Regions from separate parts of the Streptomyces sp. NBC_01294 genome, predicted to be linked through region 2. Evidence: riboswitches for the same ligand, from Rfam matches in the RefSeq annotation. Region 2 holds a riboswitch; the other holds the start of a gene.
The links. A riboswitch is a leader RNA that binds a small molecule or an ion and turns the genes downstream of it on or off. The one in region 2 is predicted to bind cyclic di-AMP.
Positions count from the first base shown of each region.

Region 1: linked by a shared signal. The riboswitch ahead of OG534_RS09185 (M23 family metallopeptidase) and the one ahead of OG534_RS05475 (LysM peptidoglycan-binding domain-containing M23 family metallopeptidase) in region 2 are both predicted to bind cyclic di-AMP.

Region 1 is NZ_CP108423.1:2,070,452-2,074,067, forward strand. It holds gene OG534_RS09180 (GntR family transcriptional regulator) at 1-307, opposite strand, end outside; gene OG534_RS09185 (M23 family metallopeptidase) at 540-1,340, opposite strand; cyclic di-AMP (ydaO/yuaA leader) riboswitch at 1,354-1,512, opposite strand; gene OG534_RS09190 (M16 family metallopeptidase) at 1,731-3,098, opposite strand; gene OG534_RS09195 (M16 family metallopeptidase) at 3,119-3,616, opposite strand, start outside.
Region 2 is NZ_CP108423.1:1,173,166-1,176,781, reverse strand. It holds gene OG534_RS05485 (aspartate aminotransferase family protein) at 1-1,242, shown strand, start outside; gene OG534_RS05480 (tyrosine-protein phosphatase) at 1,261-2,052, opposite strand; cyclic di-AMP (ydaO/yuaA leader) riboswitch at 2,369-2,544, shown strand; gene OG534_RS05475 (LysM peptidoglycan-binding domain-containing M23 family metallopeptidase) at 2,547-3,485, shown strand.

The sequences.
Region 1 (3,616 bases), 900 kb from region 2:
CCTTGAGGTGTGCCTCGGTGCGACGCCGGGCCGCCCGGGCGGCCGCCAGCGGCTCCAGGAGCATCCGTACCTCCAGGAGGTCCGCGGCCTCCTGCTCGGTCGGCTCGGCCACGCAGGCCCCCGCATGGCGGCGCGTGGTCACGAACCCCTCGGACTCCAGGGTCCGCAGCGCCTCGCGGACCGGGACGCGCGAGACTCCGTACCGGCGGGCCAGCACCTCCTCGGTCAGCCGACTGCCCGGTTCGAACACCCCGGAGACGATGTCGTCGCGGATTGCTGTGCATACCGCGTGCGCAGGAATACGCAAGACCGAACCTCCGCCTATTTCCGACTGCCAGTCTCCTTGCACGCACATGCGTGCGCTGCGACTCTATTGCAACACACGATAATTTCCGAGAGCGGCCGGAAATACGAAACATTTGCACGGGGACGCAACACGGGACGCAACACGGGACGCAACACGGGACGCAACACGGGACGCAACACGAAGACCCCGGCTCGGGGAGCCGGGGTCTTCGGTGAAGCGGTGCGGGACGGGGTCAGAGGCTGACGCCGTGCGAGCGCAGGTAGGCGATCGGGTCGATGTCCGAGCCGTACTGCGAGCCCGTGCGGGCCTCGAAGTGCAGGTGCGGGCCGCTGGAGTTGCCCGTGGAGCCCGACAGGCCGATCTGCTGGCCCGGGGTGACCTGCTGGCCGACGGAGACGCTCAGCGAGGACATGTGCCCGTACTGGGTGTACGTACCGTCGTTGTGCTTGATGACGACGTTGTTGCCGTACGCGCCACCCCAGCCGGCCTCGACGACGGTGCCGACGCCCACGGCGTGGACCGACGTGCCGGAGGCGGCGTGGAAGTCGATGCCCGTGTGGCTGCCGGAGGACCACATGCCGCCGCCCGCCTTGTACTGGGTGCTGACGTACGAGGCGTCGAGCGGCGAGACGAAGGTGTTGAGGCGCTTGCGCTCCTCCTCGCGGGCCGCACGCTCGGCGGCGTCGCGCTCGGCCTTCGCCTTGGCCTCGGCGAGGCGCTTGGACTCGGCGGCCTTCTGCTTGGCCTCGGCCTCGGCCTGCGCCTTGGCGGCGGCCTGGTCGGCCACGCGCTCCTGGGACTCGGCCTGCTCGGCGAGGTCGCCCGCGAGGTCCTCGGCGACGACCACGGCACCCAGCCCGTTCTCCGGGGCGGAGCTGCTGTGGTTGTCCGCGGCGAAGGCCGGGGCGGCGAGGGAGCCGACGACACCCGTGGTGGCGATCGCGGCTATACCGGCGTAACCGGCGGTCTTGCGGCTCAGACGGCTGGAACCACGGTGCTTACCGGAGCCAGCGGGACGACTGCCAAACGCCATGAAGGGTTTGATCCTTTCCTTCCTTCTCGCCTACCGGGTTAGCTGACGGGTTCGGAGCAGGAAGGTCTCCTACGGGCCTCCTCTTGCGAGGGGGTCCGATTCACCCCAGGGACTCATGTGGGTCCCCGGCTCCCCAGGCTCGCGCCTGACGGGGACTCGGCGATCGCTGCCCGGTGCCGCGGGTGCGGCGGGCACAACTGACGGACAGCACGGCCGACGCTAGGCGGATCATCAGTCAATCGCCAAACAGACACGCCTTTTTGTTGCGTACGCCACACCACATAAAAGCAACCTCACCACTAAACGGACAAAAGGGGCTCCGGCGGACAAGCCGCCAGAGCCCCTTACACATACCCGTCAAATGGTCGTCAGTTGACGGTCATCCGGCCGTCAGTTGGCGACGACGGTCACGTCACCGATCCCGAGCGCCCGCACCGGCTCCTCGATCAGCGCCGCGTCGCCCACCAGGACCGTCACCAGCCGGTCCGCGGGGAAGGCCTTCACGACCGCCGAAGTGGCCTCCACCGTGCCGGTTTCGGCGAGCTGCGCGTACAACTGCGCCTGGTAGTCGTCCGGCAGTTCCTGCTCGACCTGGTCGGCGAGCGTGCCGGCGACCGAGGCCGCCGTCTCGAACTTCAGCGGGGCCACGCCCACCAAGTTCTGCACGGCCACGTCGCGTTCGGCATCGGTCAGACCGCCCTCCGCGAGGGTGCGCAGCACCTTCCAGAGGTCGTCCAGCGCCGGCCCCGTGTTGGGGGTGTCCACCGAGCCGCTGATGGCGAGCATCGAGGCGCCCTTGCCGTCCGCGGTGGAGCGCATCACCTGGCCGAAGGCGCGCACGCCGTAGGTGTACCCCTTCTCCTCGCGCAGCACCTTGTCCAGGCGCGAGGTGAGGGTGCCGCCCAGGCAGTACGTGCCCAGCACCTGGGCCGCCCAGACCCGGTCGTGGCGGTCCGCCCCGATCCGGCCGATCAGCAGCTGCGTCTGGACCGCTCCGGGCCGGTCCACGATGACCACGCGGCCCGTGTCGTCGGCGGTCACCGGCGGCACGGGGAGCGCCTCGGCGGTGTTGCCCGTCCAGGTGCCCAGGGTGTCCGCCAGCACGGCGTCCAGGTCGATGCCGGTCAGGTCCCCGACGACCACCGCGGTGGCCGTGGCGGGGCGTACGTGGGCCTCGTAGAAGGCGCGTACGGCGGCGGAGTCGATCCGGACGACCGTCTCCTCGGTGCCCTGGCGCGGCCGGGACATGCGCAGGGAGGCCGGGAAGAGCTCCTTGGAGAGCTGCTTGGCGGCGCGGCGCTGCGGGTTGGCCAGCTCGTGCGGGATCTCGTCGAGCCGGTTGCGCACCAGCCGGTCGACCTCGGAGTCGGCGAACGCCGGGGCGCGCAGCGCCTCGGCGAGCAGGCCCAGCGCCTTGGGCAGCCGGGAGGCCGGGACCTCCAGGGAGACCCGGATGCCCGGGTGGTCGGCGTGCGCGTCGAGGGTGGCGCCGCAGCGCTCCAGCTCGGCCGCGAACTCCTCGGCGGAGTGCTTGTCGGTGCCCTCGGAGAGCGCGCGCGCCATGATGGTCGCCACACCGTCCAGGCCCTCGGGCTCCGCGTCGAGCGGGGCGGCGAGGTTGACCTCGACCGCGATCACCTGCTGGCCCGGCCGGTGGCAGCGCAGCAGGGTCAGCCCGTTGGACAGCTCCCCACGGTCGGGGGCCGGGAAGGCCCACGGCTGCGGCTCGCCGGCCTGCGGACGCGGGTGGAAGGTCATCGTGACGGCTGCGGTGTCGCTCACTGCTCCGCCCCCTCGTTCTCGTCGTCCTGGTTGGGCTCATCGCCCTCGTCTGCGGCAATGGGCTCGTAGACGAGCACCGCGCGGTTGTCCGGGCGCAGTCGGGCCGCGGCCACGGCCTGCACCTCCTCGGCGGTGACGTCGAGGACGCGCCGGACGGCGGTCAGCGCCAGCTGCGGGTCGCCGAACAGCACCGCGAAGCGGCACAGTTCGTCGGCGCGCCCGGCCACCGTGCTCAGCCGGTCCAGCCATTCGCGCTCCAGCTGCGCCTGGGCGCGCTCCATCTCCTCGGCCGTCGGGCCCTCGGCGGCGAACCGCGCGAGCTCCTCGTCCACGGCCGCCTCGATGGCGGGGATCTCGACCCCGCTGGAGGTCTTGACGTCCAGCCAGCCCAGCGAGGGCGCCCCGGCCAGCCGCAGCATGCCGAAGCCGGCCGCGACGGCCGTCTGGTCGCGGCGGACGAGGCGGTTGTGCAGCAGCGAGGACTCGCCGCCGCC
Region 2 (3,616 bases):
GCCCACTTCTGGGATGCCGACGGCAACGACTACCTCGACATGCTGGCCGGCTTCGGGGTCATGGGCCTGGGCCGGCACCACCCGGTCGTCCGCCGGGCCCTGCACGACGTCCTGGACGCCCAGCTCGCCGACCTGACCCGCTTCGACTGCCAGCCGCTGCCCGGGCTGCTGGCCGAGAAGCTGCTCTCGTACAGCCCGCACCTGGACCGGGTCTTCTTCGGCAACAGCGGCACCGAGGCGGTCGAGACGGCCCTGAAGTTCGCCCGGTACGCCACCGGGCGGCCCAGGGTCCTCTACTGCGACCACGCCTTCCACGGGCTCACCGCCGGCTCGCTCTCGGTGAACGGGGAGGGCGGCTTCCGGGACGGCTTCGCGCCGCTGCTCCCCGACACGCGGATCGCGCTGGGCGACCTGGCCGCCCTGGAGCGCGAGCTGAAGCGCGGGGACGTGGCGGCCCTGGTCGTCGAACCGATCCAGGGCAAGGGGGTGCTCGCCGCCCCGCCCGGATTCCTGCTCGCCGCGCAGGAAATGCTGCACCGGAACAAGGCGCTGCTGATCGCGGACGAGGTGCAGACCGGCCTGGGGCGAACCGGCGACTTCTACGCGTACCAGCACGAGCCGGGAGTGGAGCCGGACCTCGTGTGCGTGGCCAAGGCGCTGTCGGGCGGCTACGTGCCGGTCGGCGCGACCCTGGGCAAGGACTGGATCTTCAAGAAGGTCTACTCGTCGATGGACCGGGTGCTCGTGCACTCCGCGAGCTTCGGGTCCAACGCGCAGGCGATGGCGGCCGGGCTGGCCGTCCTGTCGGTCATGGACGACGAGGGGCTCGTGGCCCGGGCCCGGGCGATGGGCGACCTGCTGCGCGGGCGGCTCGCGGCCCTGGTGGACGAGTACGAGCTGCTGCACGAGGTGCGCGGGCGCGGCCTGATGATCGGCATCGAGTTCGGCCGGCCCTCCTCGCTGGGGCTGCGCAGCCGGTGGACCGTGCTGCAGGCGGCCCGCAAGGGGCTCTTCGCGCAGATGGTCGTGGTGCCGCTGCTCCAGAAGCACCGGATCCTCACCCAGGTCTCCGGGGACCATCTGGAAGTCATCAAGCTGATTCCGCCGCTGGTCGTGGACGAGGCGGACGTGGACCGGTTCGTCGGCGCCTTCCGCGAGGTCATGGACGAGGCGCACGGCGGGTCCGGGCTGATGTGGGACTTCGGCAGGACGCTGGTGAAGCAGGCCGTCGCCCAGCGCTGACGGCCCGCTCCGGGCGGACTAGGACAGGAGCCGGTCCCGCAGCCGGTCGAGGGTCTCGGGCTCCAGCCCGAGGCCCTCCGCCAGATAGCGGTCCACGCCGCCCCAGAGGGTGTCGATGGTGTCGAAGGCCGCGAGCAGGTACTCGGCGCGGGCGTCGAAGAGCGGCGCGAGCAGCTCCATCACCTCGGGGGAGCGGGCCTCGGCCGACTCGCCGCTGCGGCGGACCCGGTAGCGGCGGTGCGGGGCGTTCGACTCCAGGTAGTCCGTCACGATCGCCTCGCGCTCGACCCCCAGAGCGAGCAGGGTGACGGCGATCGAGAGGCCAGCCCGGTCCTTGCCGGCCGCGCAGTGCATGAGGGCGGGGACGCTGTCCTGCGCCAGGGCGTGCACGACCCGGCTGTGCTCGGCGGTGCGCTGCTCGATGATCCCGCGGTAGGAGTTCGCCATCCGGGCCGCGGCCTTGCCGTCGCCCAGGATCGAGCGCAGCTGTTCGAGGTCCCCCTCGCGGACGAGCCTCCAGAACTCCCGGCCGTCGGCCGGGTCCGAGAGCGGGATGTTCACGTTCCGTACGCCGGGCAGCTCGACGTCCGGGCCCTCCAGCGCGTGGTCGGCGCCGTTGCGGAAATCGAAGATGGTGTGGAGGCCGAGCGAACCGAGAAATTCTGCATCGGTTTCGGTGGCATGTGCTAGATGTCCGCTTCGGAACAGTCGTCCCGTCTTGACCCTTCGTCCATCAGAAGTCGGCAATCCGCCCACATCGCGGAAATTGCGCACTCCGGTCAGCTCCGGCTCCTGTATCTGCTGGGTCACGGGGACTCCTTCGTATCACGTTGAGACTTCTGTCCGAATTGAGCTGTTTGACGCCAACTTGCCATATCCGGAGGCGAGATCGGGGGCGTCCCCGTGAGCCAGATCATACGGTGACCGTGAGTGCCTGATCACGAAAGCCGAATCGCCCGGTCGCAGGGGCTGTTGCCGGTGGGGAATGGACGCAGGGTGACGTAAATTCCGTCGTTCCCTCACCCCTGTTATTCCGTCAGGGAATTCATGGCTTGTTACCCGCGGTCCCCAGGGATTACCTTCGCGATCGATCCGGGTGGACCGCCTAATCCTGCCGCCTCCCGGGAAACCGCACTCGACCATTTCGCGCGGCAGGAGCGGGGGAACCAGGTAAGCCGCTGTCCCGGAGATCTTTTCGACGGGATCGCTCGGGGTGCAGCCGTACATGCCTCGTACATGTACAGCCGGACATCTCCAGTCCGAACCCGACAGCTCACCTCGCAGGCGCCGGAGAGGAATTCGACATGCCTGCAAAGGGTAAGCACCGCCGTCCCAAGTCCCTTTCCCTTTCTCGCGGTATCGCCTTCGCCGGCACCGGCGGCGCGGCCCTCGCGCTGCCGCTGATGGGCGCCGCCGGCGCCCAGGCGGCCGGGGCCCCGGCCGCCGCGACCGCGGTGGCTCCCGCGGTGGCCCCGCAGGTTCCGGCCTCGCTGAAGGCGGCGCCCGTCGCCGCCGTGCAGGCCGCGCCGGCCGTCTACACGGTCCTGCCGGGCGACTGCCTCTCCAAGATCGCCGAAGAGCGCAACCTGTCCGGCGGCTGGGAGGACCTGTACGCCGACAACCGCGAGGCGGTCGGCACCGACCCGTCGCTGATCCACCCGGGTCTGAAGCTGACCCTCGGTGGCCGGGGCCAGGCGGCTCCGGTCGAGGCCGCCCCCGAGGCCGCGCCGCGGCCGGCCCCGAAGGCCGCGGCGGAGCAGGCTCCGGAGCAGGCCGAGCAGGCCGCCCCGGCGCAGCCGGAGTCCGCCCCCGAGGCGCCCGCCGAGCAGCAGTCGGCCTCCGGCTTCGTGGCCCCGCTGGGCGGCGGCATCTCCACGAACTACAAGGTCGCGGGCAGCATGTGGTCCTCCGGCTACCACACCGGAGTCGACTTCATCGCGCGCGCCGGCACCACGGTCAAGGCCGTCGGCGCGGGCACCGTCGTCTCCTCCGGCTGGGCCGGCTCGTACGGCAACGAGGTCGTCATCCAGCACGCGGACGGCAAGTACTCCCAGTACGCCCACCTGTCCTCGCTCGCCGTCTCGGCCGGCCAGAGCGTCACCGCCGGCCAGAGCCTCGGCCTCTCCGGCTCGACCGGCAACTCGACCGGCCCGCACCTCCACTTCGAGATCCGCACGGGCCCGTCGTACGGCTCGGACATCGACCCGGTGAGCTACCTCCGCTCGAAGGGCGTGACCATCTGACGGCACCCGCCGCCGGAGCACGAACACGTGTGAGGCCGGGACCCGAGGGGGGTCCCGGCCTCACGTGTACATATTCCTTATCCCCCGGGTGGTATAGATCACGGCCCGTCAACCCCTCATTACGTTGGCGT